One region of the Micromonospora sp. NPDC048868 genome, then DNA from elsewhere that is predicted to be linked to it. Evidence: riboswitches for the same ligand, from Rfam matches in the RefSeq annotation. Region 1 holds a riboswitch; the other holds the start of a gene.
What was found. A riboswitch is a leader RNA that binds a small molecule or an ion and turns the genes downstream of it on or off. The one in region 1 is predicted to bind thiamine pyrophosphate.
Positions count from the first base shown of each region.

Region 2: linked by a shared signal. The riboswitch ahead of thiE (thiamine phosphate synthase) and the one ahead of ACGFNF_RS02545 (ECF transporter S component) in region 1 are both predicted to bind thiamine pyrophosphate.

Region 1 covers NZ_JBICUN010000001.1:540,188-554,727, forward strand. Annotated here, with positions in the region: gene ACGFNF_RS02525 (SIS domain-containing protein) at 148-912, opposite strand; gene ACGFNF_RS02530 (alpha/beta fold hydrolase) at 974-1,804, opposite strand; gene ACGFNF_RS02535 (TIGR03943 family putative permease subunit) at 1,861-2,694, opposite strand; gene ACGFNF_RS02540 (permease) at 2,691-3,692, opposite strand; TPP riboswitch at 3,893-3,998, shown strand; gene ACGFNF_RS02545 (ECF transporter S component) at 4,072-4,665, shown strand; gene ACGFNF_RS02550 (ABC transporter ATP-binding protein) at 4,804-6,219, shown strand; gene ACGFNF_RS02555 (energy-coupling factor transporter transmembrane protein EcfT) at 6,340-7,140, shown strand; gene ACGFNF_RS02560 (hypothetical protein) at 7,210-7,446, opposite strand; gene gndA (NADP-dependent phosphogluconate dehydrogenase) at 7,991-9,433, shown strand; gene ACGFNF_RS02570 (hypothetical protein) at 9,575-9,760, opposite strand; gene ACGFNF_RS02575 (isoprenyl transferase) at 9,825-10,628, opposite strand; gene recO (DNA repair protein RecO) at 10,637-11,479, opposite strand; gene ACGFNF_RS02585 (DUF4097 family beta strand repeat-containing protein) at 11,580-12,410, shown strand; gene ACGFNF_RS02590 (acyltransferase) at 12,397-13,563, opposite strand; gene era (GTPase Era) at 13,739-14,540, opposite strand, start outside.
Region 2 covers NZ_JBICUN010000004.1:58,916-73,455, forward strand. Annotated here, with positions in the region: gene ACGFNF_RS07450 (hypothetical protein) at 1-1,062, shown strand, start outside; gene thiC (phosphomethylpyrimidine synthase ThiC) at 1,176-2,768, opposite strand; gene thiD (bifunctional hydroxymethylpyrimidine kinase/phosphomethylpyrimidine kinase) at 2,786-3,574, opposite strand; gene ACGFNF_RS07465 (thiamine phosphate synthase) at 3,571-4,401, opposite strand; gene ACGFNF_RS07470 (thiazole synthase) at 4,515-5,285, opposite strand; gene thiS (sulfur carrier protein ThiS) at 5,290-5,490, opposite strand; gene thiO (glycine oxidase ThiO) at 5,481-6,671, opposite strand; gene thiE (thiamine phosphate synthase) at 6,665-7,291, opposite strand; TPP riboswitch at 7,286-7,394, opposite strand; gene ACGFNF_RS07490 (DUF559 domain-containing protein) at 7,517-8,410, shown strand; gene ACGFNF_RS07495 (aldo/keto reductase) at 8,803-9,765, opposite strand; gene ACGFNF_RS07500 (ABC-F family ATP-binding cassette domain-containing protein) at 9,796-11,475, opposite strand; gene ACGFNF_RS07505 (methyltransferase) at 11,517-12,122, opposite strand; gene ACGFNF_RS07510 (hypothetical protein) at 12,437-13,609, shown strand; gene ACGFNF_RS07515 (P1 family peptidase) at 13,689-14,540, opposite strand, start outside.

The DNA of each region.
Region 1 (14,540 bases):
CCTCCGGTCAGACGGTACTGCCGGCGGGGGCGGCCGGCGGCAGCATCGCTGATGCCCCACCCGTCGACGCGCGAAACCGACTCACGTCACTGTCTGACGCGCCGGTTCCCTGTCGATCGTCAGGCGGCCGACCGTAGCCACGAGGCGTCAGGAGCCGCGGCGGATCCGGCCCGCGTACCGGGCCTCGAGGGCGTTGTTGTGCTCGTCGCCCCCGGCGATGTTGGCCGACAGGTAGACCGGGGGCCGCTCCCCCGCCGCCAGCAGCCGCGCCACCACCTCGACCGTGATCTGCTGCGCCAGCAGCGCCGCGGTGATCGACGAGACCGCGCCGACCGCGCCCCCGCCGGGCAGTGGCAGCGTCGCGTCGCCGTACGGGGCGCCGTTGTCGAGCACCACGTCGGCGAAGTCGGCGAGCTTGCGTCCCGACGGATGGCGCGAGGTCATCTGCCCGGAGTGCTGCGCCGAGGTGATCGCAACGAGCCCGTGGCCCTTCTCCCTGACCAGCGACGCGAACTCCACCATCGCGCCGTTCACGCCCGAGTTGGAGGCGAGCACGAAGACGTCCCGGGGGCCGACCGGGGCCAGCTCGTAGAGGCGGTGCGCCACCGCCGGGTCCCGCTCCAGCAGCGGCCCGAGCACGTCGACCGGGGCGCCGCCGAGCAGCACCAGGTCCCGCAGGGCGATGCGGTTCGTCGGGACCAGCCCGCCGGCCCGCCCGGCGATCTCCATGGCCAGCGCCTCGGAGTGACCGGTGCCGAACGCGTGGACCACGCCGTCGGCGCGTACCGCCTCGGCGATCAGGTCGGCGGCCCGCCCCACCGCCTCGCGCTGGCTCTCGGCGACCCGGTGCATCGTGTCGGTCACCACGGCCAGGAAGTCCTCGGCCTTCACCGTCGTGTCTGCTCGGTCCATGTCGTACCTCCGTGAGGGGTGGGCCCGGCGTCCGCCGGCCCGGTGTCGTCGCGGGGGAAGGTCAGACCGGGTCGTGCACCCGGGCCAGGATCGCCTCGGCCAGCGCGGCGGGCGCCTCGTCGGGGATCCAGTGGCTCACCCGGGGCAGCTCGACGAAGCGGTAGTCGGCGGTCACGTGCTCGGCGCACGCCTCGGCGGCGGTCCGGCCGATCGCGATGTCGCGACCGCTCCACACGTACGTGGTCGGCACCGCCACCGGCCCGATGGCGGCCAGGTCCCGGCGGGACATCGCGCGGTACCAGTTCAGGGCGGCGGTCAGCGCGCCCGGCTCGCGCATCGGGTCCGCGTACGCGGCCACCCGCGCGTCGTCGCCGACCCCGTGCAGCATCCGGCGCAGCCCGGTCGCGCCCAGCACCAGCAGCGCCTTCTCCGCCGTGCCCGGCTTGCGGAACACCGTCATGTACGCCGAGCGCGCCTTCTGCCCCGCGTCCTCGGTCAGCGCCCACGCCATGGCGGCGGGGTGCGGCACGGAGACCGCGGTCAGCGTGCGGACCCACTCGGGATGGTGGGCCGCGACGGCCCAGGCCACGACCGCGCCCCAGTCGTGCCCCACCAGGTGCGCCGCGTCGACGCCCAGCGCGTCGAGTAGGCCCACCGCGTCGGCGACCAGCTCCGGCAGCCGGTACGCCTCGACCGCCTCGGGCCGCGCGCCCGGCGAGTAGCCGCGCTGGTCCGGCGCGTACGTGCGCAGGCCCGCGGCGTGCAGCGCGGGCACCACGTCGTCGAACTCCCCGCCGTGCTGGGGGAAGCCGTGCAGCAGCAGGACGGGCGTGCCGCCCTCCGGTCCGCCGACGCGGACGTCGAACGTGAACCCCCGGGCCTCGATCCGCATGATCGTGAGCCTACCCAGCGCCGCACCTGGCCGCCCGGGACTGCCGGGCCCACCTGTCACTCGTACTGTTGCCGGGGGACGGGCACCTGCCGCCAGGACTCCACGTCCAGGTAGGGAATCTCGGCGTCGTTGACCGGGTCGCGGGCGATGCGGTCGCTGTAGCGGCCCGTCACCTCGATCCAGGTGTCGTCGGCGAGCCCGTCGGGGGCCGCGCCGGTCAGGCCCAGCTTGACCGGCCGCCCGTCGGCGGCACAGCAGGAGAGCACCATCCGGGCCAGCAGCGGCCGGCCGTCGGGGCCGGTGGTGACGAAGCCGGTCAGCTGGACCCGGCGCTCGCCGATCGAGGTGCCCCGGTCGAACAGGGCCCGGGAGGCGTAGTCGAGCACGGTCACCCGCACGGGGTCGCCGGCGGGCAGCGGCGGATAGTCGGACGGCTGCTGCCGGGTGGTGACGGCGGTGCCGGCCTGACCGGCCGCGTACGAGCCCAGGGCCGGCGGGGCGACCAGCAGCAGGCCCAGCACGGGCAGGATCAGCAGCCAGCCGACCCGCGGCTCGCGGTGCCCGTGCCCGTCATGCCCGTCGTCGTCGCCGTGCCCGCCGTCGCCCTCGTGCCCGTCGTCGCCATCGCCGGGAGCGTCGGGGCCGGGTGCGCGCCGGGGCCGCCATCCACCGGCCGGGCCGTCGTGGTCGCCGGCGGGCGTGCGTCGCAGGAGCGGGCGCAGCTCGTAGAAGAGGGTCATGACCGCGGCGGCCACCAGCAGCAGGCCGGCGGCGATCAGGAAGGGCCGCAGACCCTCCTTGACGTAGCGCAGGTGCAGGTCGGTGAGGCTGGCGCGGACCACCGCGCCGCCGAGCAGCAGCAGGACGACCGCCTGCGCCTGCCGGTTCACAGCAGCACCGCCCCGGTCGCGGCGGCCACGGTGACGGCCACCGCGAAGGTGGTCGGGGCGAACCGCAGCGCGAACCGCCGGCCGAAGACGCCGGCCTGCATCGAGATGAGCTTGAGGTCGACCATCGGCCCCACCACCAGGAAGACCAGTCGGGAGGTCAGCGAGAACTGCGACAGCGAGGCGGCGACGAAGGCGTCCGCCTCGGAGCAGAGGGAGAGCAGCACGGCGAGCACGGCCAGCGCGAGCACCGACAGCACCGGCTCGTCGGCGAGCGTCTGCAACCAGCGCTCCGGCACCACGACGTTGATCGTGGCGGCGGCCGCCGCGCCGATGACCAGGAAGCCGCCGGCGTGCGTGACGTCGTGCCGGACCGCCCCCCAGAACGCCCGCCCGCGCGGGCCGCCGTCCAGCTCCGGCCGGCGCGGCAGCCGGATCCAGTCGGCCCGGCCGAGGCGCAGCCACAGCCAGCCCATGACCATCGCCACGAGCAGGCTCGCGACGGCCCGCCCGAGGACCATCGCCGGGTCGTCGGGGAAGGCCACGGCGGTGGCGGTCAGCACGATCGGGTTGATCGCCGGGGCGGCGAGCAGGAACGCCAACGCGGCGGCCGGGGTGACCCCGCGCCGGATCAGCGACCCGGCGATCGGCACCGCCCCACACTCGCAGCCGGGCAGCACCACGCCGGCCGCGCTGGCCACCGGCACCGCGAGCGCGGGGTGCCGCGGCAGCGCCCGGGCCCAGAACGACCGGGGCACGAAGACGGCGATCACCGCGGAGAGCAGCACCCCGAAGACCAGGAACGGCACCGCCTGCACCATGACCGAGACGAAGACGGTGGTCCAGGTCTGCAACCGGGGCGCGGAGAGGGCCCGGGCGAGCGGCTCGCGGAAGACGACCAGCAGGATCAGCAGGCCGGCGAGGACCTCCACCGACCCGACCCGCCGGTCCGGGCCGCGGGGCGCCGCCGGCTTCTCCTCGCGTACGCCTGGAGCGGCCACGCCCACCGCGCCCGGGTGCGACCCGTCCGGCGCGCGGCGGTCAGCCTCGGATGTCACGTACGTGTCCCTCTGCCGGATTCCCAGTGGCCGCCCGAGAGTACCGGGCCGGAATCGACGCCGTCGATCGACTGCGCTGGTGAGCTGCGGAAAGATCACTTTGCCCGATGATCTTCAAAGGTGTTAGCGTCGGGCCACAACTTCACATCCGACAGGGGAGCGCACAGCGCTGAGAGTGCGGGCACCGCCCGCAGACCCTCGAACCTGATCTGGGTAATGCCAGCGCAGGGAGTTCGGTCGACCTCCAGCCGCGTCGACGTCCGGCACGTTCCGGGCGCGGCGTGCGTCTTCTCCTGGTTCTCGTTCGGGACTGGGAGCAATCATGCGAGACAACAACACCGCCACCCGCTGGCGTACCGTCGACGTCGTCGTCGCGGCCGTGATCGCGGTGGCCTTCGGCGTCATCTTCTGGGCCTGGGGCCTGCTGTGGCGGGCCGTCGACCCGGCGTTCGCGTTCTTCCCCGCCAGCCAGGCGATCATGTACGGCGTCTGGCTGGTCCCGGCCGTCCTCGGCGGTCTGGTGATCCGCAAGCCCGGCGCGGCGCTCTTCTGCGAGGCGGTGGCGGCGACGGTCTCCGCGCTGCTCGGCTCGGAGTGGGGCGGCGTCACCATCGTCCAGGGCCTGATCCAGGGGCTCGGCGCCGAGTTGGCCTTCGCCGCGTTCCGGTACCGCTCGTTCCGGCTGCCCACCGCGCTGATCGCGGGCGCGCTGACCGGCCTCGGCGCGGCCCTGTTCGACTTCTTCGTCTGGAACAGCGAGTACGCCCTGGGCAGCTACCGGATCCCCTACGCCCTGCTCACCATCGTCAGCGCCACGATCGTCGCGGGCGCCGGCGGCTGGGCCCTGACCCGCGCCCTGGCCACCACGGGCGCCCTGGACCGCTTCCCCGCCGCCCGAGACCGCACCCCAATCTGACCCCCACCCCCACGCACCCACCCCACCCACCCACGACCCGGCCGCGTTGATCATGAAGTTGTTGCCACGACACGCCGTGCCGAACGACAACAACCTCATGATCAACGCCCGCGGGCAGGCAGGAAGGAAGGGGGCGGCGTGGGGGCGGTGACGTTGCGGGGGTTCGGGTGGCGGCACGCCGGGCGGCGGGCCTGGGCCGTGCGCGGGGTGGACCTGCGCGTGGAAGCCGGGGAGCGGGTGCTGCTGCTGGGGCCCTCCGGGGCCGGCAAGAGCACGCTGCTCGCCGCGCTGGCCGGGCTGCTGCCCGAGGACTCGGGCGAGCAGGAGGGCACCGTCGAGATCGACGGGCTCGACCCCCGCAAGGGCCGGGAGCGGGTGGGCATCGTCTTCCAGGACCCGGAAACCCAGCTCGTGATGGCCCGCAGCGGCGACGACGTGGCGTTCGGGCTGGAGAACCGCGGCACACCCGCCGGGGAGATCTGGCCCCGCGTCGACGAGGCGCTGACCCGGGTCGGCTTCCCGTACCCCCGGGACCGCCCCACCGCCGCGCTCTCCGGCGGCGAGCAGCAGCGGCTCGCCCTGGCCGGGGTGCTGGCCCTGCGCCCCGGCCTGCTGCTGCTCGACGAGCCGACCGCCAACCTCGACCCGACCGGCGCGGCGCTGATCCGGGCGGCGGTGGCCGGCGCGCTCGACGCCGACACCACGCTGATCCTGGTCGAACACCGCGTCGCCGAGGCGTTGCCCCTGGTCGACCGCGTGGTCGTGCTCGAACCCGGCGGCGGCGTCCGCGCCGACGGCACGCCCGAGTCCGTTTTCGGTATGCACGGCGACGCGCTCGCCGACGAGGGCGTCTGGGTGCCCGGCCGCCCGGTACCGCCCCGCCACGCGACTGCGCCGCCCGGCGACGTGTTGCTCACCGCCGACCGACTCGGCCTGCCGCCCCGGCTGGCCCCCGTCGACCTGGCGGTACGCGCCGGCGAGGCGCTCGCCGTCGTCGGGCCCAACGGGGCCGGCAAGTCGACCCTCGCCCTGCTGCTGGGCGGGCTGCTCAAGCCCGGGGCCGGCCGGATCGCGGCGACGACGGCACTGGCCGGTGACGACGCCCGCACGCCCCCACACCGCTGGCGCGCCCCGGCGCTGGCCCGCCGGATCGGCTCGGTCTTCCAGGACCCGGAGCACCAGTTCGTCACCAACACCGTCTTCGACGAGCTGGCGCTCGGCCCGCGCCGCACCGGCCAGCCCGAGGCGGCGGTCCACGCCACCGTCGACACCCTGCTGTCCCGGCTGCGGTTGACGAAACTCGCCGCCGCCAACCCGTACACCCTCTCCGGCGGGGAGGCGCGGCGGCTGAGCGTGGCGACCGCCCTGGCCACCGCGCCCCGCCTGCTCATCTGCGACGAACCGACCTTCGGTCAGGACCGGCGGACCTGGCTGGAGCTGGTGGACCTCTTCGCCGAGCTGCGCGACGCCGGGCACGGCCTGGTCGCCGTCACCCACGACCCGGAGTTCGTCGCCGCCCTGGCAGATCGCCGCCTCACCCTGGAGCGCCCGTGACCGGCCCGAACGCCGCACCGGTCACCCACCCGGATCGCCGCCTCACCCTGGAGCGACCGTGACCAGCCCGAACGCCGCACCGGTCACCCACCCGGACCGCCGCCCCACCCTGGAGCGGGCGTGATCAGTTTCGAGCCGGTCGCCGCGCCGGAGGCGTTGCTGGCCCGGCGCAACCCGGTGGCCAAGCTCGCTGCGGCGCTGGTGTTCTCGTTCATCCTGATCGCCACCCTGGACCCGGTGGCCCCGGCCATCGCGATCGCCGTCGAGTTGGCCCTGCTGCCGCTGTTCGGGGTCCGTTTCCGGGTGTTGGCGCGGCGGGCCTGGCCACTGCTCGTCGGCGCGGTCGGCGTGGTGGTGACGCTGGTGCTCTTCGCCGCCGAGCGCTCCGGCCGGGTGCTGGTCGAGGCCGGCCCGGTGGTGGTCACCTCCGGGGTGCTGCTCACCGCGCTCGGCCTGGTGCTGCGCATGTTCGCGGTGGCGCTGCCCGGCGTGATCGTCTTCGCCACCACCGACCCGACCGACCTGGCGGACGCGCTGATCCAGAACGCGAAGGCGCCGGCCCGGTTCGCCATCGGGGCGCTGGCCGCGTTCCGGCTCGTGCCGCTGCTCGGGCAGGAGTGGCAGATGATCTCCATGGCGCGTCGCGCCCGGGGGGTCGAGGCCGGCCGTAATCCCCTGGCGAAGCTGCGGCTGTTCGTGTCGACGGCCTTCGCGCTGCTCGTCGGGGCGATCCGCCGGGGCACCCGGCTGGCCGTGGCGATGGACGCCCGGGGCTTCGACGCCGGGGTCCCGCGCACCGTCGCCCGGCGACAGCGCTTCGTCGCCGCCGACGGCCTGCTGATCGCCGGCGCGGCGGTGCTCGCCGGGGCCGCGCTGACCGTCAGCGTGCTGCTCGGCACCTTCCGCCCGCTGATCGGCTGACGCCGCCCGCTGGTCGGCGGGCGGGCCGGGTGGAGTCGCCGTGACGACGACTCCACCCGACCGGCACCGTCAGCTGCGCCGGAAGGCGTACCGGCGGGCCTGCCCGGCCTTCTGGCCGCGCAGCGCGCCGGAGCGGCCGGCGCCGGAGACCGGCGGACCGGCCTTCGGCGCCGCTGGCCGGTCGACCGGCAGCGCCGGCACGACCGGCGCGACCGCCACCTCGTCGAGGTTGACGGGCGTCAGGTCCGCGACGGACGGCGTGGGGACGGTGGTACGGGACTTCTTCGGGTTGCGCCTGGCGGGCATCCGGTGCCTCCTCGGTCTGCGGGCCCTGCCGCACCGGAGCGACGTCCGGTGACCGGGGCCCGTCTCGTTCGGCGACCGTCACGCGACGGTCGGGCGGGATCGGGACAGCTGCCCGGGATCGACCACGAGGAACACCGCCGTTCGACGGCAGGTGCGGAATGCGGACGCCCGGGAGCACGCGGACCCGCGGCGATGCGGCGGGTCGGCTCGGAAGTGGGGCGTCAGTTGCGCATGCCCACACGCTAGCCGCCCGACCGGTCCGCGCGCAGCCGAATTACCGGCGGGGTCCGGGACCGGCCGGCCGCGTCCCCACGGAGGCAGCCCGGCGGGTCGGCCGGTCGCGCCTCGCGGAGGCCCTCCGGCGCAGGATCTCGGCTGGCCGGTCACGGCCCGGGGAGGCCGCCCGGCGCGGGATCGTCGGCAGGCCCTCGCGCCCTTCGGGGCGACCGCCACGTGGCGGTGACGGGGTGCCCGACATGCCTCCGGGACCCCCCGCCCGGCGATACGGTCGCACCGGCGGGTGTCGACGGCGGAGGGCGGACGGATGGCCGGGCGGGCGACGGCACGGATCGGTGTGACCGGGCTGGCGGTGATGGGCCGGAACCTGGCCCGCAACCTGGCCCGCAACGGTCTCGCCGTGGCGGTGCACAACCGGTCGCCGGAGCGCACCCGCAGCCTCGTCGCGGAGCACGGGGACGAGGGGACGTTCCTGCCCGCCGAGTCGATGGCCGACTTCGTCGCGTCGCTGGAGCGGCCCCGCGCGGTCATCGTGATGGTCAAGGCGGGCGGCCCCACCGACGCCGTGGTCGACGAGCTGGTCCCGCTGCTCGACGCGGGCGACATCGTCGTGGACTGCGGCAACGCGCACTTCGCCGACACCCGCCGGCGGGAGGAGGCGCTACGGGCCCACGGCCTGCACTTCGTCGGCACCGGCGTCTCCGGTGGCGAGGAGGGCGCCCTGCGCGGCCCGAGCATCATGCCGGGCGGATCCGCGGAGTCGTACCGCACGCTCGGGCCGATCTTCGAGCGGATCGCCGCCCAGGTGGACGGGGTGCCGTGCTGCCGGCACATCGGGCCGGACGGCGCCGGGCACTTCGTCAAGATGGTGCACAACGGCATCGAGTACGCCGACATGCAGCTCATCGCGGAGGCGTACGACCTGCTGCGGGCCGGACTGGGCGCGCAGCCGGCGGAGATCGCGGAGATCTTCCGTGGCTGGAACTCCGGCGAGCTGGAGTCCTTCCTGATCGAGATCACCGCCGACGTGCTGGCGCACACCGACGCGGCCACCGGGCGGGCGTTCGTGGACGTCGTGCTGGACCGCGCCGAGCAGAAGGGCACCGGTCGCTGGACGGTGCAGAGCGCGCTCGACCTGGGCATCCCCATCACCGGCATCGCCGAGGCGACCTTCGCCCGCTCGCTGTCCGGGCACGCCGACCAGCGCGAGGCGGCCCGGCAGGCGTTTCCGGAGGCGGGCGCGACCGGGCGGGTCGAGGACCCCGACGCCTTCGTCGAGGACGTCCGCCGCGCCCTGCTCGCCTCGAAGATCGTCGCGTACGCGCAGGGCTTCGACCACATCCGCGCCGGCTCCCGCGAGTACGACTGGGGCATCGACCTGGGCGGCACCGCGACGATCTGGCGGGGCGGCTGCATCATCCGGGCCCGCTTCCTCGACCGCATCCGCCAGGCGTACGACGAGCGGCCCGACCTGCCGACGCTGCTGGTGGCGCCGTGGTTCGCGGACACCGTGAACGACGGCGTGCCGAGCTGGCGGCGGGTGGTCGCCAACGCGGCGCGGGCGGGCGTGCCGGCCCCGGCGTTCGCCTCGTCGCTGGCGTACTTCGACGCGCTGCGCGCCCAGCGGCTGCCGGCCGCCCTGATCCAGGCGCTGCGGGACAACTTCGGGGCGCACACCTACCAGCGCGTGGACCGCGAGGGCACCTTCCACACGAACTGGCCCACCGACCGCACCGAAACGAGAACCTGACCCAAACCCCCGACCCGCGAGTCGATCATGCACTTCCGGTGGGCGGAACGCCCCGGTGTGGGGCTTTCACGGAGCACCACGACTGCATGAGCGACGAACGGGTCGGGGGTGGGGTCAGGTCACGGGTTGGCGGGTGCGTGGTCAGAAGAAGCGGCGGCGCTTCGCCTTCTGCGGGCGGAGCATGTCGGCGCCCTTGGTGAGCAGGCGGCTCACCCCGGTCGGGCCGCGGCGGGCCTCCAGCGTGTGGCTGAGCCGGCGCGCGCCCGCCGCCGCCAACGGCACGGCGACGGCCATCATCGCCCACTGGGCAATACGCTTCTGGATCATGTGGGTTCACCTCCGTCGGTGGCTGCTGACCACCGTGGTACCCCGTACGAGCGGGCGGTAAGCCTCAGGCGGGCGGCGGGGCGACCGGGTTGGGCAGCGCGCCGCCGAAGCGACGGTCCCGCTGCGCGTAGAGCTCGCAGGCGTACCAGAGGTGGCGGCGGTCGAAGTCGGGCCAGAGCGTGTCGAGGAAGATCAGCTCGGCGTACGCGGTCTGCCAGAGCAGGAAGTTCGAGATCCGCTCCTCGCCGGAGGGACGCAGGAACAGGTCCACCTCGGGGATCTCCGGGTGGTAGAGGTACTTCGCGACGGTCTTCTCGTTGACCTTCTCAGGGTCCAGCCGGCCCGCCGCCACGTCGCGGGCGATGGCGGCGGCGGCGTCGGCGATCTCGGCCTGACCGCCGTAGTTGACGCAGAACTGGAGGGTCAGCGTCGAGTTGCCCCGGGACATCTCCTCCGCCGTCTGCAGCTCGGAGATGACGCTCTTCCAGAGCCGGCCGGCCCGGCCGGACCAGACCACCCGCACCCCCAGGTCGACCAGCTGGTCGCGGCGGCGGCGGATGACGTCGCGGTTGAAGCCCATCAGGAACCGGACCTCGTCCGGCGAGCGCCGCCAGTTCTCCGTGGAGAAGGCGTACGCCGACAGGTAGGGGATGCCCATCTCGATGGCGCCCTCGACCGTGTCGAAGAGGGAGAACTCCCCCGCCTCGTGGCCCTTGGTGCGGGGCAGCCCGCGATCCTTGGCCCACCGGCCGTTGCCGTCCATCACCACGGCGACGTGCTTCGGCACCGCGTCGGCGGGCAGCGCCGGCGGCCGGGCGCCCGACGGGTGCGGAGTCGGCGGCACCGGCTCGCGACGCCCGGCCCTCATCGATCGGATCACTCGGTTCTCCCCCTGTTCACACCGTCCGCACCGGACCCGACGCCGGGCGGCGGCGGGACCGGGCCGGCCCCCGGGGCGCCCCGGTCGACCAGCGGCAGCGAGCGTAGCGCGCGCTCCAGGTGCCACTGCAGGTGTGCCGCGACCAGGCCGCTGCACTCCCGGCGTACGCCGGTCTCGGTGGCGTCGGCGACCCGCCAGTCGCCGCTGGTCAGCGCGGACATCAGGTCGATGGTGGCCGGGGCCGGATGGGCCGCGCCGGGCGGCCGGCAGTCCGGGCAGACCGCGCCCCCGGCCGGTACGGAGAACGCCCGGTGCCGCCCCGGCGTGCCGCAGACGGCGCAGGCGGTCAGCGCCGGCGCCCAGCCGGCGAGCGTCATGCCCCGCAGCAGGTACGCGTCGAGCACCAGGGTGGTGGCGTGGCTGCCCTCGGCGAGCGCCCGCAGCGCGCCCAGGGTGAGCTGGAACAGCCGCAGCGACGGCTCCCGTTCGACGGGGGTGAGTCGCTCGGCGGTCTCGGCGATCGCGCTGGCCGCCGTGTAGCGGGGATAGTCGCCGAGGAACCGCTTGCCGTAGAGGTCGATGCCCTCGACCTGGCTGACCGTGTGCAGCGAGCTGCCCAGGTTGCCCTTCGGGTCGCCGGCGAGCTGGAGGTCGACGTGACCGAACGGCTCCAGCCGGGCACCGAACTTGCTGGTGGTGCGGCGGATCCCCCGGGCCACTGCGCGGAGCCGGCCGTGCCGGCGGGTGAGCAGGGTGATGATCCGGTCGGACTCGCCGAGCTTCTGCACGCGCAGGACCACCGCGTCGTCGCGGTAGAGCTGTCGGCGGTACCCGGCCATCGGACCATTCTCTCTCGGGGTGCGGAATCAGGGTCAGCTCGGGGTGTCCGCGCGCGGAACCCCGATGCGCGGGGGCCGTCACGCCTCGTAGCGTGCTCGCATGGCTCTGCACCGCACCGCCGCCGCGCTCGCTGCGGCCACCACCCTGATCGTCGCCGCCGGGTGCGACAACCTGTCCTTCCGCCGGCTCGACTACGACAACACCGAGGCGGTCCGGATCAACAGCATCCGGGTGCTCCCGGGGGCCGGCGACGTGACCGTCCGCGCCATCGGCGCGCAGGACGAGGTGCGGATCAAGCGGGTGGTGCGCTACCAGGGCGGTCAGCCCGACGCGACGTACGAGGTCAAGGGCGGCGAGCTGGTGCTGGACACCGACTGCGGTTCCCGGTGCAGCATCTCCTACGAGGTCACCGCCCCGGACGGGGTGAGCGTGAAGGGCGAGACCGGCTCCGGTGACGTCGACCTGAGCAGGGTGGGCCCGGTGGAGATGCGGCTCGGCTCGGGCAACATCCGGGTGACCGCCTCCAGCGGCCCCGTACGCGCCGAGACCGGCTCCGGCAACATCCAGGTGGCCGGCGCTGGCGGGCCCGTACGCGCCCAGACCGGCTCCGGCAACGTCGAGGTCGACGAGGTCGCGGCCGCGGCCACGCTGCGTACCTCGTCGGGCGACATCACCGGGCACCGCCTCGGCGGCGGGGTGGACGCGGAGACGGGCTCCGGGGACATCACCGTCGACCTCACGACGCCGGCCTCGGCGCGGGTGCACGCTTCCAGCGGGAGCGTCGATCTGGTCGTGCCGGCGGGCCGCTACCGGGTCCGCTCCACCACCGACGGCGGCGACGCCGAGCTGGGCGTCACCGACGACCCGTCCGCCACGCTGGTGCTCGACCTCTCCACCGGCAGCGGCGACATCACGCTCACCCAGCGTTGATCTCGACGGTCTCCGGCTCGCGCGCGGCCCGGGGCGCCGGCACCACCGCCCGCACGCTGACCGGTCCGCCGGCCCTGCCGTCGCCCCCGTGCCGGGTGGCCGGTCCGCCGGCCCTGCCGTCGGCGGGCGCGCCGATGGTGGCCGGGCCGGGGCGGGCCCGGCCGGGGACCAGCTCCGGCGGCCTGCGGGCGGCCACGTCCTCCACCCAGCCGACGAGGGCGGTCACCGCCGCGACCAGCGCGAAGACCAGCGCCACCCGGATCGCCAGGCCGAGCGGGTCCTGGTGCGACCAGCCCACCACGTCGACCAGCGGGGTGAGCGCCACCACGAACGGCATGTGCCACAGGTAGACGGTGAGCGCCCGCCGGTTGAAGATGGTCACCACCCGGCCGAACGCGGCGCTGCGGTCCACCCAGGGTGCGCTCGCCGGCCCCCGACCGAGCAGCACGAGAACGAAGGCCGCCGACCAGAGGGCGTTGCCCAGGGGGTTGTCGTTCAGGTCGTACCCGCGCGGTCCGGGGTGGGTGACGATCCAGGCGGCCCCGGCGGCGGCGAGGGCCAGCGCGACCGGGACCAGCACCCGGTTGGCGAGGCGGCGCAGCATGCCGGCCTGGTGGGCGAAGCCGAGCAGCCAGGCCCCGAAGTAGAGCCCGAACTGGTGCAGCGCCACCGGCAGCGCCGGGAGCAGGCCCAGTTCGGCCGCCGCGAGCAGGGCGTACGGGGCGATCAGGGTCGGCACCGGGGCGCGCCGGAACAGCCAGAGGGCCACCGGCGAGGCGAGCACGAACCAGAGGTAGTCGCGCAGGTACCAGATCACGCTGAGCGCGATCGCGCCCCAGCCGTTGGCCGGCGGGTCGGCGATGGGAAAGAGCCAGAGCAGCACCTTCGGGCTCAGCGGCAACCCGGTGAGCAGCATGGCCGGCACGAAGACGGCGGCGAGCACCCACAGCGACGGCAGCAGGCGCCGCAGCCGGCGCACGACCGCCCCCGGCCCCCACCGGTGCAGTGAGGCCGCCATCAGCGAGCCGGCGAGCGCGAACATCACCGACATCGCCGGGAAGACGAGGGTCAGCGTGGCCCAACCTGTGACGTGGTAGACGACGACTCGAACGATGGCCAGGAAGCGGAGCAGGTCCAGGTATCGGTTTCGCATCAGCCTGCATCTATGTCCGGGGATACGGGGGCTCTCCTACCCCCTACCCTCCGGGCCGAGCATGCCAAACAGAAGAGAACCCACCAGAAGGTGACATCTTCCATACGTCCGACCGATACCGATCATGCGTCGGACGGGCTCTGGGCCGGGACGCGGCGCGCCCCGGCCCCTGGCGTCAGAAGCCCAGCTTGCGTAGCTGCTTCGGATCCCGCTGCCAGTCCTTCGCCACCCGGACGTGCAGGTCGAGGTAGACCCGGGTGCCGAGCAGCTCCTCGATCTGCCGGCGGGCGGTGGTGCCGACGTGCTTGAGCCGGCTCGCCCGGTGGCCGATCACGATCGCCTTCTGGCTGGGGCGCTCGACGTAGACATCGGCATAGATCTTCATGAGCCGGCCCTCGGGGACCATCTCCTCGACGACCACCGCGATGGAGTGCGGCAGCTCGTCGCGGACGCCCTCCAGGGCGGCCTCCCGGATCAGCTCGGCGACCAGCACCTGCTCCGGGTCGTCGGTGAGCATGTCGTCGGGATAGAGCTGCGGCGACTCGGGAAGGTAGCCGGTCATCACGTCGACCAGGGTGTCCACCTGGTGCCCGGAGACCGCGCTGACCGGCACCACCTCGGCGAACTCACCCAGCTCGCTGACCGCGAGCAGTTGCTCGGCCAGCCGCTTGCGGTCCACCAGGTCGGTCTTCGTGACCACCGCCAGCACCGTGGCCTTCAACTCGGCCAGCTCGCCGGTGATGAACCGGTCGCCCCGCCCGATCGGCTCGTCCGCCGGGATGCAGAGGCCGATCACGTCGACCTCGCTCCAGGTCTGCCGGACCAGGTCGTTGAGGCGCTCGCCGAGCAGCGTACGGGGGCGGTGCAGGCCCGGGGTGTCGACCAGCACGAGCTGGGACTCCGGGCGGTGCAGGACGGCCCGGATGATGTGCCTGGTCGTCTGCGGCTTGTTCGAGGTGATGGCGATCTTCTGCCCG
Region 2 (14,540 bases), on a different contig from region 1:
TCGACGCGCCAGCCCGCCGCTCCGGCGGCACCGGAGGCTGCGGGCCCGGGACCCGTCGCCACGGGCGCCCCCGAGACCGGCGCCACCGCGCCCGGCGCGGCGATGTCGTCGCCATCCCCGGACGCCTCCGCCGCGCCCGGCACCACGCCCAGCACGACCGCACCCGGCACGACGACCAGCCCCCAGCCCGGTGCCCCGGCCGGAACCGGGCCCGACACCGCGACCGGCCCCGCGCTCGACAACACGGCCGGGTCCGAGTCCGGCACCACCATCGGGTCCGAGTCCGGCACCACGACCGGGTCCGGGTCCGGCACCACGACCGGGGCCAGGTCCGGCACCACGGCCGGGGCCAGGTCCGGCAACACGACCGACGCCGAGCCCAGCAGCACGACTGGTCCCGAGTTCGGCGCCGCGGCCGACGCCACGCCCGGCAGCACGGCCGCCGCGGGTTCCGGCGTACCGCGGCCGGACGACAGCGGCCACCACGCGGTGCCGCTCTTCGCGGCGGACGGCGAGGCGGCTCCCGGCCGGGCCGTCGGGCCGGACGCCGGCACCGCGCCCCCGCCCGCCCCGGCCTGGCCCGTCTCGCCCCGGCCCCAGGCCGACGGCACGGCCGAGGCGGCACAGCCCGCCACAGAACCCGCGCCCGACCCGGCACCCCGGCCCCGCCACCGGGCCCCGATGCCCGACCTGGCCCGGGCCGCGAACTGGGAGGCGCTCGCCACCGCACGGCGGGGCGGTCCCGTCCCGGCGCCCGTCGACGCCGCGCCGGAGAACGGCATCCCCACCGCCCGGGCGGAGGCGCCGGCGCCCGGCTCCCCGTCGCCCGCCGAGGCCGAGCAGCCCACCGGGCGGGGCCGGGGCCGGCTGGGTCTGTTCCGCCGCAACCGGCCCCGGGCCGAGGACGCCCCGGCCGACCGGGAGTCCGAGCCGCTGCCGGCGCAGGACGAGGAGTACGTGGACTGGGTCGCCGGCCTCAGCAAGCCGGTCCCGGACAACGAACCCGAGCAGGAGAGCGGCCGGCGGTCGTTGCGCTCCACCGGCCGCCACCACCGCGACTGACCCGACCGGGCGACGCCCGCCCCGCCCGGGGTGACCGGAGCCGGGGCGGCGCCGCTCTTTCTCCCGAACGTCGGCGGGGACGGGCGTCGTCGTCGGACGCGCGGTCGCGCCGCTCAGGCGAGCGGCAGGTAGACCCGGCCGCCGGAGGAGAGGAACTCCTCCGACTTGTCCTGCATGCCGCGCGCCGCGTACTCCTTCAGCTCCTGGGTGATCTTCATTGAGCAGAACTTCGGGCCGCACATCGAGCAGAAGTGGGCGGTCTTCGCCGGCTCCGCCGGCAGGGTCGCGTCGTGGTACGAGCGCGCGGTCTCCGGGTCCAGCGACAGGTTGAACTGGTCCTCCCAGCGGAACTCGAACCGCGCCCTGGAGAGCGCGTCGTCCCACGCCTGCGCGCCCGGGTGCCCCTTGGCCAGGTCGGCCGCGTGCGCCGCGATCTTGTACGCGATCACGCCGGCCTTCACGTCGTCGCGGTCCGGCAGCCCCAGGTGCTCCTTCGGGGTCACGTAGCAGAGCATCGCGGTGCCGAACATACCGATCATCGCCGCGCCGATCGCCGACGTGATGTGGTCGTACGCGGGGGCGATGTCGGTGGTCAGCGGGCCGAGGGTGTAGAACGGTGCCTCGTGGCACCACTCCTGCTGGAGGTCCACGTTCTCCTTGATCTTGTGCATCGGCACGTGGCCGGGGCCCTCGATCATCACCTGCACGTCGTGCTCCCAGGCGATCTCCGTCAGCTCGCCGAGGGTGCGCAGCTCAGCGAACTGCGCCTCGTCGTTGGCGTCCGCGATCGAGCCGGGGCGCAGCCCGTCACCGAGCGAGAACGTCACGTCGTAGCGCGCGAGCAGCGCACACAGCTCGGCGAAGTTCGTGTAGAGGAAGTTCTCCTCGTGGTGCGCCAGGCACCAGGCCGCCATGATCGAGCCGCCCCGCGACACGATCCCGGTCACCCGATCCACCGCCAGCGGCACGTACGGCAGCAGCACCCCCGCGTGCACCGTCATGTAGTCGACGCCCTGCTCGGCCTGCTCGACCACGGTCTCCCGGAACACCTCCCAGCTCAGCTTCACCGGATCGCCGCCGACCTTCTCCAGCGCCTGGTAGATCGGCACGGTGCCGATCGGCACCGGCGAGTTCCGCACGATCGCCTCGCGGGTCTCGTGGATCCGCTTCCCCGTCGACAGGTCCATCACGGTGTCCGCGCCCCACCGGGTCGCCCAGGTCAGCTTCTCCACCTCCTCGGCGACGGAAGAGGAGACCGCCGAGGTACCGATGTTGGCGTTCACCTTCACCAGGAACGCCTTGCCGATGATGGCCGGCTCGCACTCGGGGTGGTTGACGTTGAGCGGCAGCACGGCCCGCCCGGCGGCGATCTCGTCCCGGACGAACTCCGGCGCCATCCCCTCCCGCACCGCCACGAACTCCATCTCCGGCGTCACCACGCCCGCCCGCGCGTACGCGAGCTGGGTGGGGCGGCGGCCGTCCGCGCCCGCGAGCGGGGTGCCCGCGCCCCGCACCGGTGCCACGTCGCCGCGCTCGGCGATCCATGCCGCACGCAGCGGCGGCAGCCCGACCTCCGGATCGGAGCCGGGGCCGGAGGTGTCGTAGAGCCGCAGCGGCGGGTTGTCGCCGGCCAGTTCCACCTCGGCGAACGGCACCCGCACGTCCGGCCGGGACCCCTCCACGTACACCTTGCGACGTGCCTGCATGACAGCCTCCCTGGTGATCAAGCGGACCAGCCGAAGTGGTCCAGCGGGCCGCGTCCCGCGCCCAGCTCCCAGTCCCGCGCGCCGGTCAGCGCGCGGAGGACGTACTCCTTGGCGGCGGCGACCGCCGTCGGCACCTCGTCGCCGAGCGCCAGCCGGACCGCGATCGCCGCCGAGAACGAGCACCCGGTGCCGTGGTTGTGCCGGGTGTCGACCCGCGGCGCGCGCAGCAGGGTGGTGACGCCGCGGCCGTGCAGCACGTCGACCGCCTCACCGTCGGCGTCCACGTCGCCGCCGGTCACCACCACGTGCGCCGGCCCGCCGGCCGCCAGGGCCTCGGCGGCGGCCACCATCTCCTCGACCGTGGTCACCGGGCGTCCGGTGATGGCCGCGGCCTCCGCGCAGTTCGGCGTCGCCACCTGCGCGTACGGCAACAGCCGCTCCACGGCGGCGACCACGCCCAGCCGGTGCCCGCTGGTGGCGACGAGCACCGGGTCGACGACGAGGTGCGGCAGCCGGCCGCCCCTGGCGGCGTCCGCCACCGCGTCGGCGACCGCCGGGGTGCCGAGCACCCCCGTCTTCACGGCGCGGACGGTGAAGTCGGCGAGCACGCTGTCGAGCTGCTCGGTGACGGTGCGCGGCGGCAGGGGCAGCACGGCGTCGACGCCCCTCGTGTTCTGCGCGGTGACCGCGGTGAGCACGCTGGTGCCGTACGCGCCGAGGGCCGCGAAGACCTTCAGGTCGGCCTGGATGCCGGCACCGGCGCCGGAGTCGGAGCCGGCGATGGTGAGCACGGTCGTCGGGGTCATCGTTCCTCTTCCGTGATGGCGTACGGGATCTCGCGCCGGGCCTGCGTGGTCGTCGCGTTTGGGGGCTGCGGCCGACCGTGCCCACTCCGGGCGGTCAGGCTTGATCCCTCCGTGGGCACGGTCGGCCGCAGCCCCGTCCCTGAGACCTCCGTGCGGTCCCGCCGGCTGCGCGTCGTCCCAGCAGGAGCTGAGCTGCCGTGCCCAGTCCGGCTCGCCGCGTTGGTGGCTGCCGTGAGGGTGGCTGCTGCCGCCTCGGGGTCGTCGGCGCGCATGATCGCGCCCAGCACCGCCACGCCGACGGCTCCCGCCTCGACGCAGGCGGCCACCTGGTCCGGGCTCTGCACTCCACCGAGCGCCAGGACCGGCACGGGGCTGTGCCGGATCAGCGTGCCGAGCCCGTCCGGGCGCAGGGGTGGGCCGTAGCCGGGCTTGGTGCTGGTCGGGTAGACGGGCGAGAGGGTGGCGTAGTCCTCGGTGGTCAGTCGCGCCAGCTCCGCCCGGTCGTGGCAGGAGCGGCCCACCAGGCCGAGCCTCGGCGGCGGGTACGGCCCTGCCGACGGCAGGTGCACCGCGTCGCCGTCGAGCGGGTCGGGGCCGGCGACGATCAGGCTGCCGCCCGCCTCGGCGAGGATCGCGCGCAGCTCGGCGGCGAGGGCGGCGCGCTCGGCCCACGGGAGGTCCTTCTCCCGCAGCACCACCCACCGCACTCCCCCGGCCACCGCCCCGGCAACGACCTCGGCCAACGGCCGCCGAGCCTGCCGCCGGTCGGTCAGCAACAGGACGCCGGCCGGCCCGCCCGAGATCTTGGTAGGAAACGGCCCCTCCAGGGGCTCTTCCGTACCAAGATCCAAAGCCGAAGCCGAAACAGCGCCCGGAGCCGGCGCGGCACCCGGGGGCGAAGCGGAACCGGGGCCGGGGGCGGGGGCGGGGGCGGGGTGGGTCACAGGTCCGGCCGTCCCTCGTCCGGGGTGGAGGCGAGCGCGTGGAAGCGGCGGGCGATCCGACCCGCCCCGTACGCGAGCCGGCCCGCCTCGACCGCGTACCGCATCGCGGTGGCCATCGCCACCGGGTCGGCGGCGCGGGTGACGGCGCTGGCGAGCAGCACCGCGTCGCAGCCCAGCTCCATGGCCAGCGCGGCGTCCGAGGCGGTGCCGATGCCGGCGTCCAGGATCACCGGCACGTCGACGCCCTGCCGGATCAGCCGGATGTGGTGCGGGTTCGACACGCCCAGGCCGGAGCCGATCGGCGCGCCCGCCGGCATCACCGCCGCGCAGCCGACGTCGGCCAGCCGGCGGGCCAGGATCGGGTCGTCCGACGTGTACGGCAGCACCACGAACCCGTCGTCGACGAGTTCCTCGGCGGCGCGCAGCAGCTCCACCCCGTCGGGCAGCAGCGTGCGCTCGTCGCCGATCACCTCCAGCTTCACCCAGTCCGTGCCGAACGCCTCCCGGGCCAGGTGCGCCACCTTGACCGCCTCGCCCGCCGTGTAGCAGCCGGCGGTGTTCGGCAGCAGCCGTACGCCGCACCGGTCCAGCAGGTCCAGCAGCCCGCCGGCGGTGCCGGGGGCGGTGTCGACGCGGCGCAGGGCCAGGGTGACGAGTTCGGTGCCGGAGGCACGGATGGCGTCCTCCAGCACGCGCAGGTTGGCCGCGCCGCCGGTGCCGAGGATCAGCCGGGACGTGAAGCTCACGCCGCCCAGGTCGAAGCTCACCGTGTCACCCGCCCTGGGCGGCGCTGAGCACCTCGACGCGGTCGCCGTCGCGCAGCACGGTCGCCGGCCAGCCCGTACGCGGCACCACCTCCCCGTTGACCGCGACGGCGAGGCCGCGCTGCTGGTCGGTGACCGCGCGGACCAGGTCCGCCACGGTCGAGCCGCCGGGCAGGCTGCGCCCGGCACCGTTCACCGTCAGTTCCACGTGTGCTCCTCCTCGGACGACAGGGGGCCGGACCGACCATCGGCGGCCATGACGCCCGGTTCCCCACCGGCCGCCCGCATCGCCCCGGCCACCGGCGACGGCGTGACCGGCGGCGGAAACCGGGCCGGGGTGAAGGGGGCGAGCAGTGGGTCCGCCACACCCGTGACGACCAGCTCGGCGATCAGGTCGGCGGTGACCGGGGTGAGCACGATGCCGTGCCGGTGGTGTCCGGTGGCGGCGAGCACGCCGGGCCGGCCGGGCAGCGGGCCGAGGATCGGGGCGTTGTCGGGGGTGCCGGGGCGCAGGCCGGCGAGCGCCTCCACCAGGTCGTACTCGGCCAGCTCCGGCAGCAGGTCGACGGCGGCGCGGAGCAGGCGCAGCACCGCCCCGGCGGACACGTCGGTGTCGGAGCGCTCCTCGACGGTCGCGCCCACCACCACCTCCCCGTCGGCGCGGGGCACGAGGTAGACGTGCTCGCCGTCGGCGTACCCCCGGATGACGTGCCGGAAGCCCGGCGCGCCGCCGCCGGGCGCGCGGAGCCGGACCACCTGCCCCTTCACCGGCCGCACGGGCAGCCCCGTCAGGACCGCCGCGCCGCAGCCGGCCGCGACCACGGTGACTGCGGCGTCCACGTCGGACAGGGAGCGCACGGCGGCGGGCACCAGCGTGGCGCCGGCCCGCTCGGCGGCTGTGCGCAGCGCGGGCACGAGCCGGCGCGGGTCGACCTGGTGGTCGGTTCCGGCGAGCGCGCCGCCGCGCACCCGGGGCGCCAGCGCCGGCTCGCGGTCCCGCAGCGCCGAGGGGCGCAGCGGCGTCACCGGCAGCCCGATCCCCTGCTGGTACGCCCACAGCCGGCGCGCCTCGGCCAGGTCGTCGGCGGTCAGCCCGACCATCAGGGTGCCCTCGGTCCGGTAGCCGGCGTCCACGCCCGTGGCGGCGGTCAGCTCGGCGGCGAAGGCCGGCCAGCGGGCGGCGGAGGCGGTCAGCAGCCCGGTCAGCTCGTGCTCGCCGAAGTACGCCTCGGCGACCGGGGCGAGCATCCCGGCGGCGACGTGGGACGCGCCGGAGCCCGGGGCGGGATCGTGCACGACGACCCGCAGTCCGCGCTGCGCGCAGCGCCAGGCGATCGCCAGCCCGACCGGTCCCGCCCCCACCACGGCGACGTCCGGTCGGTTCAGCACCCCAGCGCTCCCAGCAGCTCCGCCGTCGCCCGACCCGGATCCGCCGCCCCGGAGAGGGCCCCCACCACCGCCACCCCGTACGCCCCGGCGGCCAGCAGCGCGGGCACCTTCGCGGCGGTCACGCCGCCGATCGCGACGACGGGCACGTCCACGGCGTCGGCGACGGCGCGTACCCCGGCCGGGCCGATCGGCGCCGGCAGCCCCGCCTTGGTGCCGGTGGCGTGGCAGGGGCCCACGCCCAGGTAGCTGGCCCCGGCGGCGACCGCCTCGGCAGCCGTCCCCGGCTCGCGGGCCGTGGCACCGAGCACGGCGGTCGCGCCGAGCACCCCGCGGGCCGCCCCCACCGGCAGGTCGTCCGCGCCGACGTGCCCACCTGCGGCACCCGCCGCCAGCGCCACGTGCAGCCGGTCGTTCACCAGGCAGGTGACGTCGTACGGGGCACAGAGCGCGACCACCCGACGGGTCAGGTCGTACGCCTCCCGGTCGGTGGCGTCGTCCTCCACCCGGACCTGCACGACCAGTTCCGCGCGGGCCACCGCAAGGGCGGCCCGCAGCACGGTGAGCGGGTCCCGCCCGGGTCGGGTGTCGGTGATGAGATGCAGTCGCCCGAGGGACGGCACGGCAACACTCCTCCCTGCGCCGGCATTACCCGGATCAGGTTCGACGGTCGGGGGCTCACAGCCCCCCTCTCAGCCCGGTCCACCGGGCTCCCGTGGGTCACTTGCGGGTGTCACCGTACGACGGATCGCCGGATCCGCCAAGGTCGGGACGCGGATTTCACATCGACCGCCCGAACCCGAGGGACGGGGCGGCGGGTGACCGTCCCGTCACGCGACGCTGTCCGGATGCCCTCCGCCGCCCGGGTTCCACCCCGCCTGGCCTTCCTGCCGTTCCGGGCCAGCGCCGCCATCGCCGACGGCCTCCTGACCTGGACGATGCTGCGCGGGCCATCCTGGCGGCGCCTCCTGCCCGACGTCCACGTGCACCGTGACGGCTACCGCGCGGACGACCACCGGATGTGGTGCGACGCGGTCGCGCTGTCGCTGCCGGTCGGCGGGGCGATCGCCGGCCGCAGCGCCGCGTACCTGTGGGGCGTCGACCTGCTCCGCCGGGACGCGCCGGTCACCGTGCTGCTGCCACGCGCCGCGCGGATGCGCGCCCACCCACGTCTTCGGGTGCACCGGTCGGTGGTGCCGGATTCCGATCGCACCCGCCTCGGCGGGCTGCCCGTCACCACTCCCCTGCGCACCGCCTTCGACCTGGGCCGCCAGGCCCCTCGGGACGAGGCCCTGGTCGCCGTCGACGCGCTGCTGCACCGCCGGGTGGTGAAGCTCCCCGCACTACGCGCGTACGCCGACGCGCGGCCGGGCTGGCCCGGCCTGCCCCTGCTGCGGGAGATCCTGGCGCTGGCGGAATCCCCGATGGAGACCCGCCTACGGCTGCTCCTGCTCGACGCGGGATTGCCGCCCGCGATCGCCCAGCACGACGTGCGCGACGCCGACGGGCGCTTCGTCGGCCGGGTGGACCTGGCGTGGCCGACCCTGCGTGTCGCGGTCGAGTACGACGGCGACCACCACCGCGAGCGCGCCCATTTCCACCAGGACGTCGCCCGGCTGAACGCCCTGCGCGCGGCCGGCTGGATCGTCCTCCGCTTCACCGCCGACGACGTGCTCCGACACCCCACCCGCACCGCCGCCCTGGTGAGCCAGGCCCTCCGCGAGCGCCACCCCTCCGCCTGACCCCCGCCGCCAGGCCACGGGCAACCGGCCGGCCCGGCAGCCGGTAGGTAGGCCGAGTGGCCGGGTGGCCGGGTGGCCGGGTGGCCGGGTGGCCGGGTGGAACACCATGGGTGCCTCCGCCGCCCCTTGACACCCATGACGTTCCATCGACGGGTGCGGTAGGGGTGTGTCCCCCGATCTCGGGCACCGGCACCGGCACCCGCATCGGCATCGGCATCGGCATCGGTGGAACATGGCGGGTGTCTCCGAGGCCAGGTGACACCCATGACGTTCCACTCACCCACCCACAGACCCCACAGCCGGCAGTCGCCGGGGTGACGGGTGGCGCACCGCCCCCCGATGGCGCACCACCCGCGATGCCGCAGTGCTGCGGTGTCCGGGCGAGTGGAGGCTCAGAAGGTTGCGCGCAGGGCTTCGAGGTCCTCGTCGGTGGGCTGCCAGGTGCCCGCCGCCGCGTTGGCGCGTACCTGCTCGGGCGTGGTGGCACCGGCGATCACCGAGGTCACCGCCGGCTGGGCGGCCAGCCCGCCGATCGCCACCTGGAGCATCGACAGTCCCCGTTCGGCGGCGTACGCCTCGATCGCCTCGATGGTGTCCCAGTCGGCGGCGGCGAGCCGTTCGGCGTACCGGCCGCCACCGGCGAGGCGGCTGCCTGCCGGCGGGGTCTCGTTGCGCTTGTACTTGCCGGTGAGCAGCCCGTTGGCGAGCGGGAAGAACGGCAGCAGCCCGAGGCCGAAGCGCTCGCACGCCGGCACCACCTCGGCCTCGACGCCGCGCTCCAGCAGGCTGTAGTGGTTCTGTGCGCTGATGAACCGGGACCGTCCGTTCGACGAGGCCACCCAGTCGGCGTCGGCGATCTGCCAGCCGGCGAAGTTGGAGTTGCCCAGGTAGCGGACCTTGCCGGCGCGGACGAGGTCGTCGAGCGCGGCGAGCGTCTCGTCGATCGGGGTGCCCGGGTCGGGTTCGTGCATCTGGTACAGGTCGATGTGATCGGTGCCGAGCCGACGCAGCGACGCCTCCACCGCCCGGGCGATGTAGCGGCGGGCGCCCCGGGCGCCGAAGTCGGGGCCGTTCATGCCGTTCATGTCCATGCCGAACTTGGTGGCCACCACCACGTCGTCGCGCCGGCCCTTGAGCGCCTGGCCCAGCAGTTCCTCGGAGCCGCCCTGCGGCTCTCCGTAGATGTCGGCGGTGTCGAAGAAGTTGATCCCGGCGTCGAGCGCGGCGTCGACCACCGCCCGGGTGCCGTCGAGGTCGAGCTTGCGGCCGAAGTTGTTGCAGCCGACGCCGACCACGGACACCACGAGCCCGGAGTCGCCCAACCGGCGGAAATTCATCTCAGTCACGAGATCCACCCTATGCCGGCCGGTCCGGGGCGGCGGGAGTCACGCCACGTCCCAGACCGGCTCCGGTGTCTCCACCACCTCGTTGTCGCCCCGGAAGAGCACGAACCGGTCGAAGGTGCGGGTGAACCAGCGGTCGTGGGTCACCGCCACCACGGTCCCCTCGAACGCGGTCAGCCCGGCCTCCAGCGCCTCCGCCGAGGCCAGGTCGAGGTTGTCGGTGGGCTCGTCGAGCAGCAGCAGCGTCGCGCCGGACAGCTCCAGCAGCAGCACCAGGAAGCGCGCCTGCTGACCGCCGGAGAGCGTGCCGAAGCGCTGGTCGCCCTGCCCCGCCAGCTCGTACCGGCTCAGCGCCGCCATCGCGGCGTGCCGGTCCATGCCGGTCCGGTGCTCGTCGCCCCGCCAGAGGATCTCGACGAGGGTCTTCGTCATCAGTTCCGGCCGGTCGTGGGTCTGCGAGAAGTGCCCGGGGCGCACGCGCGCGCCGAGCCGGGCCACCCCGTCGTGCACCACCGGCGCGAGCGCGGCGGCGCCGTCGACCGGCCCGTTGGCCGGGTCGGGGTCGGTGCCGCCCCGGGCGAGCAGCCGCAGGAAGTGCGACTTGCCCGTGCCGTTGGCGCCGAGCACCGCGACCCGGTCGCCGTACCAGATCTCCAGGTCGAACGGGAAGGTCAGGCCGTCGAGCTCCAGCTGCTCGCAGATCACCGCGCGCTTGCCGGTCCGCCCGCCGGTGAGCTGCATCCGGATGTCCTGGTCCTTCGGCGGTACGGGCGGCGGCCCGGCCTCCTCGAACTTGCGCAACCGGGTCTGCGCGGCCTGGTAGCGCGACGCCAGCCCGTCGTTGTACGCGGCCTTCTGCTTGTACATCAGCATCAGCTCGCGCAGCTTCTGGTGCTCCTCGTCCCACCGCCTGCGCAGCTCGTCGAGGCGGGCGTGCCGGGCCAGCCGGGCGGAGTGCCAGCTCGCGAAGCCGCCCGGGTGCACCCAGGCGCTGCCACCCTCCACGGCGACCACCCGGTCGGCGGTCTGGGCGAGCAGCTCCCGGTCGTGCGAGACGTAGAGCACCGACTTGGTCGACTCCCGCAGCCGCCCCTCCAGCCACCGTTTGCCGGGCACGTCGAGGAAGTTGTCCGGCTCGTCGAGGAGCAGCACCTCGTCGGGGCCGCGCAGCAGCAGTTCGAGGGCGAAGCGCTTCTGCTGACCGCCGGACAGGGTCCGGACGGGTCGTTCCCGGGCGCTCTCCCAGGGCAGGCCGAGCACGATGGTGGCGACCGTGTCGAAGAGCACCTCGGCGTCGTACCCGCCGACCTCGCCCCAGGCCGCGAGCGCGTCCGCGTACGCCAGCTGGGCCTTGCCGGCGGCGGTGCTGTACTTGCCGCGGACCTCGGCGGCGCGCATGGCCGCCTCGGTCTCGACCAGCCGGCGGCCGGCGTCGCGCAGCGCGGGCGGGGCCAGCGACAGGGCCAGGTCGGCCAGCGTCGACTCGTCGCCGATCATTCCGATGAACTGGCGCATCACGCCCAGCCCGCCGGCGCGCGCGATCGCGCCGGTCTTCACCGGCAGGTCGCCGGCGACCATCCGCAGCAACGTCGTCTTGCCCGCGCCGTTCGGCCCGACCAGGGCCACCTTGGCACCCTCCCCGACCCGGAACGACACGTCAGAGAAGAGTTCCCGGCCGTCGGGAAGGATGTGCCCGACCGCTGCCACGTCCACGTATCCCACGTCGGCATCCTGCCCGAGCACGGGCCGGGCGGCCCAACCAATTACCGGGTGACCCGCAGCACCCGGTAGCCCTTCTGGCTGGCGTGGCGCCCCACCTGCCAGCCCTGCTCGACCAGCCAGCGCTGCAACGAGTCCCCGCCGAGGTAGCGGGCCACCACCAGCCAGGCGACACCGTCCGGGGCGAGCCGGGGCAGCCAGCGCAGCAGGATCGCGTGCAGCTCGTCCTTGCCGACGTGGATCGGGGGGTTGGACCAGATCTCCGCGAAGGTCAGCTCGGCGGGTACGTCGTCCGGCGCGGCGACGTGCACCCGGTCGGCCGCACCGACCCGCGCGGCGTTGGCCGCGGTGAGCTCCCGGGCCCGTTCGTTGACGTCGACGGCCCACACGGTCGCCGTGGGGGCGGAATCCGCGAGTACGCAGGTGATCGGGCCGAAGCCGCAGCCGAGGTCGAGCAGGGCGCCGGTGGTGTCGGTGGCCGGCAGGTCGGCCTTGCGCAGCAGCACGGCCGTGCCGGGGTCGAGGCGGGCGGCGGAGAAGACCCCGGCGGAGGAGGCCAGGGTGTAGTCGCGGCCGGCGACGGAGAACTCGACCTCGCGCGGGTTGGCGGCGGTCGTCGGTTCAGCGGTGAAGTAGTGTTCGCCGGTCACGCCGGCAATTCTCGCACCGCCGCCGCCCACGCCGTCGCGGGCCCGACCCGGCACGGCCCGGCACAGGCTCGCCACGTCGGCGCGGGCCCGGCACAGCCAACGCAGGCCCGGCACAGGCTCGCCACGTCGGCGCGGCCCCGGCTCAGCCAACGCAGGCCCGGCGCGGCCCAGGCGCGCCACGCCGACGGAGGCCCTGGCAGGTCCGGCACGCCGGCACAGGCTCGGCGCCGGTGCCCAGCACGAGCCGAAACGACTCCGCCCACAATTTCCTATTATTAGCACCTAAAGGGACAATGCCTCCTACTCTGGGCGGCATGGTGTATCGGTACGAGTCCGATGAGGACGCATTCATGGAGTACCCGGAGCCCGGGTCCGACGGGCCGGTGCTCGGTGCTGGTCCGCCTCCCCCCGCCGGCCCCTCCCCTTCCCGCTTCCCGACGCCGTCGCTGCCCCGCGCCAACCGGGTCGTGCTGCCCTCCGCCGCGCCGGAGCCGGTCCGGGCCGCGGCGCAGGTGTCGCCGCCGCCCGTCGCGCCGGAGCCGGTCCGCGCCGCGGTGCAGGTGTCGCCACCGCCGTCCGCCCACGTGCGGGCGCCCGCCGAGGGGCAGTCGCCGACCCGACCGCCCGCGCCGGTCGAGCCCCCTCCGCCGATCGCGCCGGCCGCGCCGGCCGCGCCGGTCGAGCCGCCGCCCTCAGCCGGGCGGTCGCAGCGGGGTGGCGGCGGCAGGTGGTGGCAGGTCGTGGTCGGCGGCGCGGCCGTCCTCGCGCTGCTGGCGCTCTGCGGCCTCGGTGCCGCCGCCCTGCTGGCCGAGCGCAACGGGACGCCGCAGAACACGCCCACCTCCCGGCCGGAGGCGGCCGAGTCCGCCGACGTCGAGGCGCAGCCGCTCGACTCGCGGGACACCGACCAGGCGCCGCTGACCGCCAAGGAACTCTTCCCCGGCAAGCAGCTCGTCGTCGCGGACGGGGAGCCCGCCTACAAGGTGTTGAAGAGCCAGTCCAGCGCCGCCTGCGCGGTGGCGGCCACCGGAGAGGTCGCCGACCTGCTGGTCCGCCTCGGCTGCACCCAGGTGGTCCGGGCCACGCTGCGGACGCCCGACGGCGGCCACCTCGTCACCACCGGCTTGTTCAACCTGACCGACCGGGCCAACGCCGAACGCGCCCGGGACCGGATCCGGCTGCTGCTCGACGAGCGGGAGGGCCGGTTCCGGGGCATGGCGGCCGACGAGGACAGCGCGGCCATCGCCACCGCGCCGGCCCGCGTCGGCTGGCAGGTGCGCGGCCACTACCTCGCGTACGCGGTGGTCACCCGCAGCGACGGCGAGACGATCAGGTCCGGCGACACGAAGGCCCGGGAGATCCTCTTCGACATGATCGAGCTGCACCTCAACCGGGGCGTGCTGGAGCGCCGGGCGGACGGCGGCACGGCCGGCCAGCCGACCGACGGGGGCGCGAGCGACACCGGCAGGCAGGACGGGGGCGACTGACCGGGCCGCGACGGCGAGCGCGCGCAACGGGTACGTGGGCCACGGCCGCGTACCCGTTCCGCGTCCCGCCACCGGCCGCCTACGTCCGGAGCTCGACCCGGTGTGCCCGCAACAGGTCGAGCATCCGGGCGTGCGGGACCGCGTACTTGACCCGCCCCTTGACGCCGACGGTGGTGCGCGCCATGAACAGCGAGTTCAGCAGTGCCTCCTCCGTGGCCTCCAGCACCGCCGCGAAGACCGGCTCCAGGTCGGACTCCGGCGCCGTCGGCGCCTGCGTGTCGGCGGTGGAGAACGCCAGGGCGTAGTCGCCGCTGCCGCCGGCGAAGTCCGAACCGACCCGCGCCATGGCGAAGATGGCCCGGCGGGCCACCCGACCCAGTTGCCGCGCGTCGAGGCGGCCGTCCGTGGCGACCACGATGACACAGGAGTTCCCCGGTTGCTCCGGCCGGCCCGGCAGCGACAGGCTAGGCACCCCCACCTGCTCGGGCCGGATCGGCACCCCGCACACCTGTAGCAGGCCGGAGAAGTTGGACTGCACCAGCACACCGACGGTGACGGCGCCCCGGGAGGTCGTGGCGAGCCGCGAGGACGTGCCGATGCCGGCCTTGAAGCCGAGGGCGGCCGTGCCCGTACCGGCGCCGACGGCACCCTCCGCGGGCAGTCCGCCGCGGGCCTCCGCCAGCGCCGCGAGGACGTGCTGCTCCCGCACCGGCCGCGCCCGGATGTCGGACAGGAACCCGTCGTTGGTCTCCGCCACCACCGGGTTCAGCGACTCGACCGTCTCCCGGCCCGGCTGCCCGAGCATGTACGTGACCAGCGCGTCCGCGGCCCGGAACGTCGACAGCGTCGCGGTCAGCACCACCGGCGTCTCGATCTCGCCCAGCTCGGCCACCTGGGTCGAGCCGACCATCTTGCCGTGCCCGTTGCCCAC